Regions from separate parts of the Klebsiella sp. F11 genome, predicted to be linked through region 2. Evidence: predicted binding sites of a transcription regulator. Region 2 holds the regulator's gene; the other holds the start of a gene.
The links. Region 2 encodes Fur, which represses iron uptake genes when iron is present. Its sites were predicted from a motif close to ATAATAATGAGAACNACTATCAA; they were not measured.
Positions count from the first base shown of each region.

Region 1: a site for Fur is predicted at 3,818-3,840, ahead of AC1M2H_RS17105 (TonB-dependent siderophore receptor). Genes of this name have one in related genera too.

Region 1 covers NZ_CM160060.1:3,448,685-3,455,941, forward strand. Annotated here, with positions in the region: gene AC1M2H_RS17075 (MmgE/PrpD family protein) at 1-697, shown strand, start outside; gene AC1M2H_RS17080 (amino acid ABC transporter permease) at 687-1,346, shown strand; gene AC1M2H_RS17085 (amino acid ABC transporter permease) at 1,356-2,009, shown strand; gene AC1M2H_RS17090 (amino acid ABC transporter ATP-binding protein) at 2,009-2,749, shown strand; gene AC1M2H_RS17095 (RidA family protein) at 2,778-3,188, shown strand; partial or broken gene AC1M2H_RS17100 (IS3 family transposase) at 3,319-3,498, shown strand; gene AC1M2H_RS17105 (TonB-dependent siderophore receptor) at 3,891-6,173, shown strand; gene AC1M2H_RS17110 (alpha/beta hydrolase) at 6,245-7,210, opposite strand.
Region 2 covers NZ_CM160060.1:3,980,810-3,988,066, reverse strand. Annotated here, with positions in the region: gene chiP (chitoporin ChiP) at 1-759, shown strand, start outside; gene AC1M2H_RS19730 (ChiQ/YbfN family lipoprotein) at 807-1,139, shown strand; gene fur (ferric iron uptake transcriptional regulator) at 1,219-1,671, opposite strand; gene fldA (flavodoxin FldA) at 1,963-2,493, opposite strand; gene ybfE (LexA regulated protein) at 2,644-2,937, opposite strand; gene ybfF (esterase) at 3,071-3,844, opposite strand; gene seqA (replication initiation negative regulator SeqA) at 4,028-4,576, shown strand; gene pgm (phosphoglucomutase (alpha-D-glucose-1,6-bisphosphate-dependent)) at 4,610-6,250, shown strand; gene potE (putrescine-ornithine antiporter) at 6,350-7,257, opposite strand, start outside.

The DNA.
Region 1 (7,257 bases), 530 kb from region 2:
TACGCTGGAGCATCATTACGGATTGCCAGCCTTGATGAACGATGCCCAATGGCAGCCGAAGCGGTTAACCGCTCCCGGCTGGCGCTTGCTGCAGCCGGGGCTGGACGTTAAACGCATCCCTGTATGCCTGTCTGCTCACGCGGCGGTCGATGCGGTAGTCGCCCTGGTGCAACGGCATACGCTTGCGGTGGATGAAATAGAGCAGATCCGCTGCGATGTGCCGCAGATCGTGCTCGCAAACTTGATTTACGCCGTTCCGCAGACTCCGCAACAGGCGCAATTCAGCCTGCCCTATGCCATCGCCGCTACGCTATTTTATGGCGAGTTAACCCTGAAGCAGTTGACGCAGGCGTCGCTGGAACCGGCGGAGATCTATGCTCTGATGGCGAAAGTCACGATCGCAAGCAGCCCGCAGTGGCAACACCCGCAGAGTGTGCAAACCGCCCCGGAAGGCGCCTGCGTCACCCTGAATCTGAAATCGGGACGGCAGCTCAGCTGCCGTGTCGATCGCGCGCTGGGCAATGCCGCCCATCCTCTGAGCGATGAAGCGCTGGATGAAAAATTCCTGTCATGCGCCCAGCGTGCTCTACCCGCGGCCACGAGTCGTCACCTTCTGGCCCAGCTACGCCAGGTTATCGCCCTGCCCTCCGTGGCGCAGCTGTCACGACTACTGGAGAAACCAGACCATGAGCTTTGATTTTGCGCCGGTATTGAGCCAGTGGCCGATGCTGCTTAACGGCATCGCCATCACCCTCATGATGACGCTGGTGGCCACGCTGCTGGGGATTGCCCTGGGGATTGCCTGCGGCTGGGGGCGCGCCAACGGCCCGCGCCCGCTGCGGTGGCTCATTGCCAGCTATGTCGAGCTGGTCCGTAATACTCCCTACATCATCCAGCTATTTTTTATCTTTTTCGGCCTGCCGGCGGTCGGGGTACAGATGTCGGCGCTGACGGCCAGCGTGCTGTCGCTGATCCTCAACCTTGGCGCGTACGCCAGTGAGATCGCCCGTGCCGGTATTGACAACACGCCGCGTAGCCAAATCGAAGCGGCGCAGAGCCTCGCGTTGAACCGCTGGCAAATTTTTACCCGCGTGGTGCTGCCTCCGGCTCTTGGCAGAGTCTGGCCCGCGTTGGTCAGTCAGGTCATTATCATCATGCTGGGTTCGGCGGTATGCAGCCAGATCTCAACCGAGGAGCTGTCGTTCAGCGCCAACCTGATTGCCAGCCGCACCTTCCGTAATTTCGAAGCCTACATTATCGCCGCCGCTGCCTATCTGGTATTAGCAATCGCCGTGCGCCAGATTCTGAACTGGGTAGGCCCGCGCTTTATTTTCCGTCGACCTTGAGGATCCATGATGAGCGACTTTTCCTTGTGGGATATCTATCGCAACTTGCTGCTGGCGCTGCGCTGGACGGTTGGATTGTCCGCTATCGCATTTATTGGCGGGGGCGTCGTCGGTGGGCTACTGCTGGTACTGCGCCTCTCTGGTTCGCGTATCGCCGGCTATTTTGTCCGCGGCTATGTGCAGCTGTTTCAGGGAACGCCGCTGCTGCTTCAGCTCTTTCTGGTCTATTTCGGCCTGGCGATCGCCGGCATTAATACTTCACCATTATTTACCGCCAGTTTCTGCCTGACGCTGTACGCCAGCGCCTATTTAACCGAAATCTGGCGCGGCAGCGTGGAAGCCATTCCGCGCCAGCAGTGGGAGGCGGCGCAAAGTCTGGCGCTTAACTTTCGCGAGCAGCTGCGCTACATCATTCTGCCCCAGGCCCTGCGCGTGGCCATCGCCCCTACCGTCGGCTTTTTGGTGCAGGCCATTAAGAACACGGCGCTGGCGTCGGTGATTGGTTTTGTCGAACTGACGCGCGCCGGACAGATTATCTCGAACGCCACGTTTTCCCCCTTCCTGATTTACGGCAGCGTGGCCCTGTTTTACTTCTTTCTGTGCTTTCCGCTCTCCATATGGAGCCGGCATCTTGAACAACGTTTGTCACGGAGAACCAACTGATGACCCAGACGGCCGATTTTTCCCTGGTGGATATACGCGCGCTGCGTAAGCGTTTTGGTGAAAACGAGGTGCTGAAAGGCATTGATTTGCAGATAAAGCGTCAGGAAGTGGTGTGCATTATCGGCAAAAGCGGCTCGGGGAAAAGCACCTTATTACGCTGCATTAATGGCCTGGATACCTATCAGGCGGGAGAGCTGCTGGTGGACGGGCAGCCGGTGCAGCAGGACAACGGCGCCGCTCTGCGCGAACTGCGGCAGAACGTCGGCATGATTTTTCAGAGCTTTAATCTTTTTCCTCACCTTACCGTGGGTAAGAACGTAATGCTGGCCCCGACGCTGGTGAAAAAGATGGCCAGGGGCGAAGCCGAGCGCACGGCCAGACGGTTGCTGGAACGCGTCGGCCTGGCCGATAAATTTGATGCCTGGCCGGATAGCCTCTCCGGCGGTCAGCAGCAGCGCGTCGCGATTGCCCGCTCGCTGGCGATGAATCCGGAAATCTTGCTGTGCGATGAAATAACCTCCGCGCTGGATCCGGAACTGGTCGGCGAAGTGCTGCAGGTGATTGAGTCGCTGGCGCAGGAAGGCATGACCATCATCATGGTCACGCACGAAATGAATTTCGCGCGCAAAGTCAGCGACCGGGTGGTGTTTATGCATCAAGGACGCGTCCACGAAGTGGGCACCCCGGACACACTGTTTACTCAGCCGCAAACGGCAGAACTTCGTCAATTCCTGGCCTGAGGGCCGCTTATCCACCTGGAGCAAAAAAATGGTACATACGCGTATTCGTCCGTTTAACACCAAAGAGACCTATCCGGAGCAAAATCTCGATAACGACCTGTGTCAGGCCGTTGTCGCCGGGAATATGGTCTTTCTACGCGGGCAAATTGGGCAAAACTTAGACACCCGTGAATCAGTGGGTATTGGTGATATTGCGGCGCAAACCGAGCAGGCGATGTACAACATCAACATGCTGCTGGAAGAGAGCGGCAGCAATCTGCAAGAGATCTGCAAAATCACCGTTTATCTGACCGACGTTCGCCACCGCGAAACGGTGTACAACATCATGGGGCGCTGGCTGAAAGGCGTGTTCCCGGTCTCTACCGGACTGATGATTTCACATCTGGCGCGTCCGGAATGGCAAGTTGAGATCGACGTGATTGCCGTGAAGGCGGGTTGATAAAACGTCAGCGATACGCCCACGCAGGAGCGAACGAGTGAATTAAGGGAGCGGGATAAACGAACAACAGGATTTCCCGCCTCTCCCTTATATTTGTAGTGACGCAGTCAATTTGGCCACCTGATTAAAGGTGATATTCTCACCTCAAAAAAACAGGTGGCTAATGAACAAGTACTTCCCCCCTGAGTTCAGGCTGGAATATGCGCAGCGGATTGTTGATAAGGGTTATTCATATCGACAAGCCAGCGAAGCGATGAATGTCGGTTCTGCCACGCCTGAGAGCCGGGTACGCCACCGCAAGAGCCATAGAACAAATACCATTTTTACTGTAAAACCGTGGCCAATATGACTTGACTACGAAAATCCCGGAGCGGGTCGGTCCGCCCCGGTATTTGCGGAATGAGTGTCCCAACCCTTGCCCTCCCCAGCCTTTGCGCTCCAGCTACAGTTTTCACGCTTAGGTAGACATCGGCTCCCCTGTATACGCATGTAGTTTCTCATCCGCAAACATCGGGCACTGAAAAATAATCCTTATAACCGACGCCTTTTTGTACGTTTCTAATCATCTGAAATAGCTAACCTATTTTGTTCTACGCGCAACTCAAATAAGAATAATACTCATTACCTTGTTGCAAATGATAACCATTAGCAATAAATTACTTTGCGCATCTCTCTTTTTAACAATGGCAAGTGGCTAATTTTATGATAAAAAACGTCTATAAATACTCACTTCTGAGTTCACTTATTTCTGGTTGTCTGGCAATTCCGGCGGTACAGGCCGCAGACGCCAATATAACGACAAACCAGAAAACAGAACAAACAAGCGGCAGTGACCAAAGTGCAAAAAAGGTTACCAGCGATGAAACCATGGTCGTCACGGCCAAAGAGCAAACGCTGCAGGCGCCGGGGGTCTCGATCATTGACAGCGAGGCCATCAAAAAGCACCCAATACAGCGCGACGTCGCTGAGATAATCCGCACCATGCCGGGGGTTAACCTCACGGGTAACTCAAACAGCGGGCAGCGCGGGAATAACCGCCAGATTGATATCCGCGGCATGGGACCGGAAAACACCCTGATTCTGGTTGACGGTATGCCGGTCTCCAGCCGCAATTCTGTGCGCTACGGCTGGAGCGATGAACGCGATACCCGCGGCGACACCAACTGGGTCCCCCCCGAAATGATCGAGCGCATTGAGGTCATTCGCGGCCCGGCCGCGGCGATGTACGGCAGCGGCGCAATGGGCGGAGTGGTGAATATCATCACTAAGCGCGCCACGAATGAATGGCACGGCAGCTTCAACACCTATTACAACGTTCCGCAACATAAATCTGAAGGCAGCACCAAACGCTACAACGGTAGTTTAAGCGGCGCGCTGGCTGATAACCTGACCCTGCGTCTCTACGGGAACTGGAATAAAACCCAGGCGGATGCCCAGGATATTAATGAAAGCCATACCACCCCGCGTATCGGCTCCTATGCCGGCTCCTATCCCTCTGGCCGTGAAGGTTTTATCAATAAGGACATCAATTCGGTTCTGCGCTGGGAATTTATGCCAATGCAGGCGCTGGAGCTGGGGGCCGGCTACAGCCGCCAGGGCAACCTGTACGCCGGTGACACGCAAAATACCAACAGTAATGCGCTGGTGAAAAAGTATTACGGCAAAGAAACCAACGTTCTCTATCGCCAGACCCTCAACCTGAAATATACCGGCGCCTGGGATAGCGGCGTGACCACCAACAACTACGTGCAGTTTGAAAAAACGCGTAATACTCGACTCAATGAGGGCCTGTCCGGCGGTATCGCGGGGATTTTCAGCCCTTCCAATGAAGGGTTTTCGACCATTACGCTGTATGACACCAATCTGCACTCGGATGTGAATATCCCGTTTGATCTGTGGGTCAACCAGACCCTGACCCTCGGCGCGGAGTTTAATCACCAGGCGATGAAAGATCCCGCGTCGAATACCGAATCCACCAGCGGCGGCGGCTCGGTTCCCGGGATTGCCGACACCGGACGGAGCAAATACAGCTCAGCGGATATTTATGGCATCTTTGCCGAAGATAACATTGAGCTGACCGACACAACCCGTCTGACCCCGGGCATCCGTTTCAACCACCAGAGCATCAGCGGCAGTAACTGGAGCCCGGCGCTGAACCTCTCCCAGGAACTGGGCAGCGACTTCACCCTCAAGCTGGGCATCGCCCGGGCGTGGAAAGCGCCGAACCTGTATCAGACCAACCCCAACTACCTGCTCTACAGTAAAGGCCAGGGCTGCTCCGGCGGTCAGGCCTGCTACCTGCAGGGCAACAACGACCTGAAAGCGGAAACCAGCGTCAATAAAGAGGTCGGGATTGAGTACAACCATGACGACGTACAGGCCGGGCTGACCTGGTACCGTAATGACTACCATGACAAAATCGAAGCCGGCGACACATTAGCGGGCACAACCACTTCTGCGAATATCTACCAATGGGAAAATGTGCCCAAAGCGGTCGTACAGGGGCTGGAAGGGACCTTCAACTTCCCGATCACCGACACGCTGAAGATGAACAATAACTTCACCTATATCATCGAGAACAAAAATAAAAAGACCGGCGATTATCTGTCGGTTATTCCTAAATACACCATCAACTCGACGCTGGAGTGGCAGGCCACCAGCGATCTCTCGGTGCAAGGGATGCTGACCTGGTACGGCCGACAGAAACCGAAAAAATATAATTATAAGGGTGAACCCACTTCAGGTAGCGAAATCCGTCAGGTATCGCCTTATGCGCTGGTGGGGATGAGCGCAACCTATGCCATGACGAAAAACCTCGACGTGACGGCAGGGATCGATAACCTGTTCGACAAACGCCACTTCCGCGAAGGCAACGCCCAGAGTACCGGCAACGCCACCACGGGCGCCTATTTGTGGGGCGCGGGGGCGAACACGTATAACGAATCAGGTCGTACCTACTACATGCAGGTGGGGCTGCATTTCTGATAACAACCTGTCGCGCACTATCGCGTGATAAATAAGGGCGGCGGACAGGTCTGACCTTACGCCGCTCTCCTTCAACGCCCGTCAGACTCATCACATTGCGCTGGTCCGCGCCCCTTATCCGTACTCATATGTACTAACGCGCTCTGAAAAGAGGCGTTAAACATCGGTCCGTGCGTCACCCCCGGATAATCCCAATATTCCGCCGTGAGCCCATTTTGCTGTAGGGAGGAAACGCTGTTGTGGATTTGATTCAGAATATCGTGGGATTGAGTTTGCGTATTTTTCCCCGGAGATGCGGAGCCCTCCATGAAAAATAAACTCTTATGGCAATATTGCGCCTTATCGATCGCCGTTAACCGGGTCAATAACGAAACATAGTCTTTTCCCAAAGACGGGCTGGCGCTGTAGTAAACACGAAAGAAAGAGGACGACAACCATGAGTCCAGGGCGAATAAACCACCGTAGGAATGCCCCCAGAGGCCGCGCCGCTCAGGATCGATTTTAATGCCTCGTTCCGCATTCGGCGAAATACGCACCTGCAGCAGCTGACGGAAACCCTCGCTACCGCCGCCCTTGCGACGGTAGCGCCCGTTCACTTCCTCCACGTCCCCGCTCTTCATATCCAGCGCGGGCGTGTAATCGTAAGCCCGCCCGTTCAGATCAAAAGGTAAATTGGTCTGGTAACCAACGGCGACAATAACGGGAGGTGATTTTTCCGCAAGCTGCTTAAGCAATGGTTCCGACAGACGATCCATCACCGCATTGCCATCCAGCATATAAAGAATGGGGTAACCTGACGCCGGTGGGGTTTTATCCGGAATGCCGATCCAGACCCTATAGTGTCTCTTTCCATCGGCGGAGTCGAAATTGTCGACCCTAAAATGGTAAAACGCGGAGCCCCGATCGGCGATATTCGGCCCCAGCGGCGCCATATCGGGTTTAGCAATCCCTTTCGCGCCGTAGAGGAGAGTCATACAAGAGATCGCTGAAAACAGCACCCTGCGACGGCCCCCGTTTTGATACTTGCGGCCATACATCTGTTTGTTATTCCTTAATTACAGGTGAAAGTTGAATTTTTATTACA
Region 2 (7,257 bases):
ACCAAAGTCGATTATCTGCACTCTCTGGGCGCCAAATATGATTTTAAAAATGACCTCGTGCTGGAGGCCGCGTTTGGCCAGGCTCAGGGCTATATCGACCAATATTTTGCCAAGGCCAGCTATAAATTTGACGTTGCCGGCACCCCGTTAAACACCAGCTATCAGTTCTACGGCACCCGCGATAAGGTCAGCAACGGCGGCGTGAACGATATTTATGACGGCACCGCCTGGCTGCAGGCGCTGACCTTCGGCTACAAGGTTGCCGACGTGCTGGACCTGCGTCTGGAAGGCACCTGGGTTAAGGCCGAGGGCCAGCAGGGCTACTTCCTGCAGCGTATGACTCCAACCTACGCATCCTCTAACGGCCGCCTGGACGTGTGGTGGGATAACCGCTCCGACTTCAACGCCAACGGCGAAAAAGCGGTGTTCTTCGGCGCCATGTATGACATGAAAAACTGGAATATGCCGGGCTGGGCGTTTGGCGCGTCTTACGTTTACGCATGGGATGCGAAGCCGGGCAAAATGGCGACGCCAGATGCCTACTACAACGCGGATAAGCGTCTGGAAGAGTCGGCCTACAGCCTCGATGCCATGTATACCGTACAGGACGGCCGGGCGAAGGGCACGCTGTTCAAGCTCCACTTCACCCAATACGACAACCACTCCGATATTCCAAGCTGGAGCGGCGGCTACGGCAACATCTTCCAGGATGAGCGCGACGTGAAGTTTATGGTTATTGCCCCGTTCACTATTTTCTGATGCCGCAGCGGCGGGCGTAAGCCTGCCGCCAGTCCGTGAGGTTGATTATGAAAAAGCTATTGCTCATCGCCATGCTGGCATCGGGCCTGGTGGCCTGTACGCAGTCACCGGCGCCAAAAGAAGACAGTAAACTGAAGGATGCCTATAGCGCCTGTATCAATACGGCGGAAGGGAATCCGGATAAAGTTCAGGCCTGCCAGAGCGTGCTGAACGTTCTTAAAGAGGATAAGCAGCATCAGCAGTTCGCCACGCAGGAAAGCGTGCGCGTGCTGGATTATCAGCAGTGTATCCAGGCGACCCGCACCGGCAACGATCAGGCGGTGAAGGCCCGCTGCGACCAGATCTGGAAAGAGATCCGCCGCAACAATACCCGGCCCTGATTTCCCCCGTACTTCCTATTTGTGGGCATAAAAAAAGCCAACCTTCGGGTTGGCTTTTTGCTGCTTACGCTGCGGGAAATTATTTTTCCAGCGGATCATGCGCGTGTTCATCTTCGCGGCAATCGCCTTCCGCACAGTGGCCGTACAGGTACAGGCTGTGGTTGGTCAGGCGGATGCCGTGACGGTGGGCAATTTCACGCTGACGCGCTTCGATGGAGTCATCGCTGAACTCAATCACTTTGCCGCAATCGAGGCAAATCAGATGATCGTGATGATGCTGCTGCGTCAGCTCGAAAACGGATTTACCGCCTTCAAAGTTATGGCGGGTAACAATGCCGGCATCATCAAACTGGTTCAGTACGCGATAAACGGTAGCCAGACCGATCTCTTCACCCATGTCGATCAGGCGTTTGTATAAATCTTCCGCGCTGACGTGATGGTTATCCGGCCCCTGCAGCACTTCCAGAATTTTTAATCGTGGAAGTGTGACTTTCAGGCCAGCCTTCTTCAATGCGGTATTGTTGTCAGTCATGCGGAATCTGTCCTGTTGCTAAACGATCTACTTCCATTAGCGGAAGTAATACAGAGAATCACCCGATGTAACGCGTCTCATTATAGAACTGCCATGATGAAATGAAAACCGCAAGCATCGAGCCTTGTATGCTGTCAAAAACGAGGCACAGGCTACAAACTGCGTCACGTCTCCTCGTTAAATCAGAGGACATTGTACAGATATGTGATTAAAAGTTAAAAACTTGTAGCTATTAGTTTTATTGCTTTTACCTATTAATACGGCGATATCCCAAGATAGCGCCGTTAACGATCAGGCGTTTTTGATTTCTTCGAGGTGCAGTTCTTCAGAAACCTGCTTAACCCATTTCTCTACGCGCTCGTTGGTCAGCTCAGGCTGACGGTCTTCATCGATAGCCAGACCGACGAAATGGTCGTCATCGGCGAGACCTTTAGAGGCTTCGAAATGGTAGCCCGCGGTTGGCCAGTGGCCGACGATGGTTGCGCCGCGCGGTTCGATGATATCGCGAATGGTACCCAGCGCGTCACAGAAGTATTCAGCGTAGTCTTCCTGGTCACCGCAGCCAAACAGGGCGACCAGCTTACCGTTGAAATCGACCTCTTCCAGCGTCGGGAAGAAATCGTCCCAGTCACACTGCGCTTCACCGTAGTACCAGGTCGGGATGCCCAGCAGCAGAATGTCATGAGCCTGCAGATCTTCTTTGCTGCTTTTGGCAATGTCGTGAACATCAGCAACGTCTTTACCAAGCTGCTTTTGGATCATTTTTGCAATATTTTCGGTGTTGCCGGTGTCGCTGCCAAAAAAGATGCCGATGATTGCCATGAGTAAAATAACCTCTTGATACTTAATGATGTGGTAGTGGCGTAATGCCCGCAGATAACGGCAATCATAGCAGAACAGGGGAGGGGGCGGAAACAGCAATCACGCCCGACTGCACACTCTGCTACATGAAAGTGCTGTTTTTGCGGTTTCTCAGACTTTACCCTGGCTATGCAGGGCTGCCAGCTGGTTCATCAACATCTCTTCAATCAGATCGCTGCGGTTCATATTGCGGGCATCGGCCAGCTCATTGAGCGCATCGACCGCTTCAGCGTTGAGCTTAAGCTCCACGCGCTTTAAGCCGCGAACTTTGTCGCGTTTAAGCTGATTGCGTTTATTGATGCGCAGCTGTTCGTCGCGCGAAAGCGGATTGGTCTTTGGTCTACCCGGGCGACGCTCGGTTGCGAACAAATCTAATGTCGTACGGTCCGTTTGTTCTTTTGCCATGATTCAGAGTGACTTCGGGGAAACGAGTTGTCGGGCCATTGCCGACACAGATAGCGCGCCATAATACATCAGGCGAACCGCTGCGCCAACGACCGCGGGCATTCTGCGGCGCGGTCGGGCAGTTTTTAGCCAGTTATGCCGCTAAAGAGGAGAGATATCGGCGAATGGCGCGCAATACCGCTTCCGGTTTCTCCGCATGGACCCAATGGCCCGCGCCGGCAATCACGTGCGCGCGGGCCTGGGGGAACTGCGCCAGCAGCGCGTCGCGATACTCGTCGGTCACGTAGGGAGAGTTGCCGCCCGGGATAAACAGGGCCGGATGCGGCCAGGCGGGAACCGGCTGCCAGCCAACGATATGGCTATATTGATCCCACAGGACCGGCACGTTAAACCGCCACTGGCCGTCAACGAAGGACTTCAGCAGAAACTGAATCACCCCCTCTTCCTGCAGATGCTGGCGCATGATTGCCGCCGCCTGCTGACGGGTCGCGGCGCCGGTGGCGGTCACGGCGTTGATGGCGGCAAAGATTTCGTCATGGCGGCGGACGTGATAATCCACCGGCGCGATATCGATAGCCACCAGGCCGTCGATGCGCTCCGGGGCCAGGGCGCTTAGCGCCATCACCGCTTTACCGCCCATTGAGTGGCCAATAAAGGTCGCTTTTTCCAACTGCAGATCGTCAAGGGTGTCGAGCAGATCCTGCGCCATAGCGGCGTAGGTCATCTGCGGATCGCGCGGGGAAAGACCGTGATTGCGCATATCGACCTGCAGGATATCGTAGTCGGCAACCAGGTCGCGCGCGAGGATCCCCAGGTTATCAAGGCTGCCAAACAGACCGTGAACGAGGACCACCGGGGAATTATTGTGCGGATTTTGCGCAGATTGCGCGCGGCTATTTAATTTCATGGCAAAGTTCTTTTTTTCGCTCCGTCGGGTTAGGGTATTATGTTGGACATTCTGCCATCCGGCTGCAAGACCCAGAGCTATCTGAGTTTTACCGCCATCCTGGTTTGACGCTATCCGCGGTTAGGATTTGTCCTTATAATCCTGACAACTTGTATTCAGAAAAAGATATCGCACTGGATTAAGATGAAAACAATTGAAGTTGATGATGATCTCTATCGCTATATTGCCAGCCACACCCAGCATATTGGTGAGAGTGCATCCGACATTTTACGGCGCATGCTGAAATTTTCCGCCGCTTCCCAGACCGCCACCGCCGTCGCGAAAGCCGCGCCGGCGCAGGCTCCGACCGCTGCCGTTGAGGTCAAGCCTGCCAACCCGGTGAAAGATAAGGTTCGCGCGATGCGCGAGCTGCTGTTATCTGATGAATACGCCGATCAAAAGCGCGCGGTAAACCGTTTTATGCTGGTGCTAACGACGCTCTACTCGCTGGACGGCAAAGCGTTTGCTGCGGCCACCGAATCACTGCACGGACGTACGCGTACCTATTTCGCTGAAGACGCCCGCGTTCTGCTGAAAAGCGGCAATCAGACCAAACCTAAGCAGGTACCCGGCACGCCGTGGTGGGTGATTACCAATACCAATACTGGCCGTAAATGCAGTATGATTGAACATATCATGCAGTCAATGCAATTCCCCACGGAGTTGATTGAGAAGGTTTGCGGCACGATCTAGCTTTATTCACCCTTGCATCAGAAGGATCAGGCAATGGCAATCGATAAGCGTGCGGGGCAGCCTGCACAACAGAGTGATTTGATTAACGTCGCCCAGCTGACTGCCCAGTACTATGTACTGCAGCCGGAAGCAGGCAACGCGGAGCATGCGGTGAAGTTCGGGACCTCTGGCCATCGCGGCAGCGCGGGTCGCCATAACTTCAACGAGCAGCATATCCTGGCGATTGCTCAGGCGATTGCGGAAGATCGCGCGAAGAACGGTATTACCGGTCCTTGCTACGTCGGTAAGGATACCCATGCGCTCTCCGAGCCGGCCTTTATTTCCGTTTTGGAAGTGCTGGCCGCTAACGGTGTTGATGTGATCGTGCAGGAAAACAACGGCTTCACTCCGACGCCGGCGATTTCCAACGCCATTCTGGTGCACAACAAAAAAGGTGGTCCGCTGGCGGACGGTATCGTGATTACGCCGTCGCATAACCCGCCGGAAGATGGCGGTATCAAGTACAACCCGCCGAACGGCGGTCCGGCTGATACCAACGTCACCAAAGTGGTGGAGAACCGGGCTAACGAGCTGCTGGCTTCCGGCCTGCAGGGCGTGAAGCGCATCTCCCTCGATGCGGCTCTGGCTTCTGGCCACGTCAAAAAGCAGGATCTGGTTCAGCCGTTTATTGAAGGGCTGGCGGATATCGTCGATATGGCGGCGATTCAAAAAGCGGGCCTCAAGCTTGGCGTCGATCCGCTGGGCGGCTCCGGGATTGAATACTGGAAGCGTATCGCCGAGCATTACAAGCTGGATCTGACCATCGTTAACGATCACGTCGATCAAACCTTCCGCTTTATGCACCTGGATAAAGACGGCGCCATCCGTATGGACTGCTCGTCCGAGTGCGCGATGGCCGGCCTGCTGGCGCTGCGCGATAAGTTCGATCTGGCCTTCGCCAACGATCCGGATTACGACCGTCACGGCATCGTGACCCCGGCCGGGCTGATGAACCCGAACCACTATCTGGCGGTGGCGATTAACTATCTGTTCCAGCACCGTCCGCAGTGGGGTAAAGAGGTTGCCGTCGGCAAAACGCTGGTCTCCTCGGCGATGATCGACCGCGTGGTCGGTGACCTCGGCCGTAAGCTGGTGGAAGTGCCGGTTGGCTTTAAGTGGTTCGTTGACGGCCTGTTTGACGGCAGCTTTGGCTTCGGCGGTGAAGAGAGCGCGGGCGCTTCGTTCCTGCGTTTTGACGGCACGCCGTGGTCCACCGACAAAGACGGTATCATCATGTGCCTGCTGGCCGCGGAAATCACCGCCGTCACCGGCAAAAACCCGCAGCAGCACTACGATGAGCTGGCCGCACGCTTCGGCGCGCCGAGCTATAACCGCCTGCAGGCATCGGCAACTTCCGCGCAAAAAGCGGCGCTGTCGAAGCTGTCGCCGGAGATGGTCAGCGCAAGCACGCTGGCGGGCGATCCGATCACCGCTCGCCTGACCGCCGCGCCTGGCAACGGCGCGTCGATCGGCGGTCTGAAAGTGATGACCGATAACGGCTGGTTTGCCGCTCGTCCGTCAGGCACGGAAGACGCCTACAAGATCTACTGCGAAAGCTTCCTCGGCGAAGAGCATCGCAAGCAGATTGAGAAAGAGGCGGTAGAAATTGTCAGCGAAGTGCTGAAAAACGCCTAAACGAAAAAGGAGCCGCAGGGCTCCTTTTTTATATCACTGTACTCAGATTACCTCACCAGCCGCTCCTGCGCATCGCCGATAATCCGGGTTCGCCAGGTATCAGCCGTGTTTGTTTTTCAGCTCAAAACGTGGCGATACCAGACCATAAAGCGTCCAACCGAGGAAGGTGACGATCGAGCCGTACAGCATGGCTTCTTCGCCGGAGGAGTAGAGCGCATAAAAGCTATACAGTGCGCCGATAAAGGCCACAACGTTGGCGGATTTGGCTTTCGCCGGATTGACGTTCGCCATTTTCTGGATAATCACCAACGCGGCCATCGACAGAATATACGGGATGATATTGGTCACTACTGCCAGGTTTACCAGTACATTGAACTGGCTGTTCAGCGACGGACTGATAGTCATCAGCGCGAGTCCGCTCTGGATGATCACGATGGTCAGCATACCCTGAACCGGTGCGTCCACTTTTGTGACCCGAGAGAAGATTTTCGGGAAATAGCCTTCATCGGCCGATGATTTAAAGACCTGAGCGATAGTGAACTGCCAGCCGAGCAGCGAGCCGCAGCAGGACATCACCATCAGGGCCATGATGACCTTACCCACTTCCGGAGTAAACATCTGCGCGAAGGCCAGCCCGAACGGCGCCGTGGAGTTAGCTAAATCCATATTTGGCACAATCCCTGCAATCACGTTGGTTGAGACGATATAAATTATCGCCGCACCCAGTGTACCTCCCAGCACCGCGATCGGCACGTTGCGTTCCGGATTTTCCACGACTTCGGCGTTGGCGCAGGCCGACTCAAGCCCGAGGAAGGCCCACAGCGTCATCGCAATGGAAGAACCAACGGCCGAGAAGAACGGCACGTGGTGCGGATTCCATGAGTTGGCGTAGAGGGTTGGACTAAACCAGAACCAGCCGATGACGCACAGGCCGACAACCGGAATGATCACCCCCCAGACGGTGATACTACTGATCTGTCCGGTAATGCGCGCGCCGCCAAAGTTGG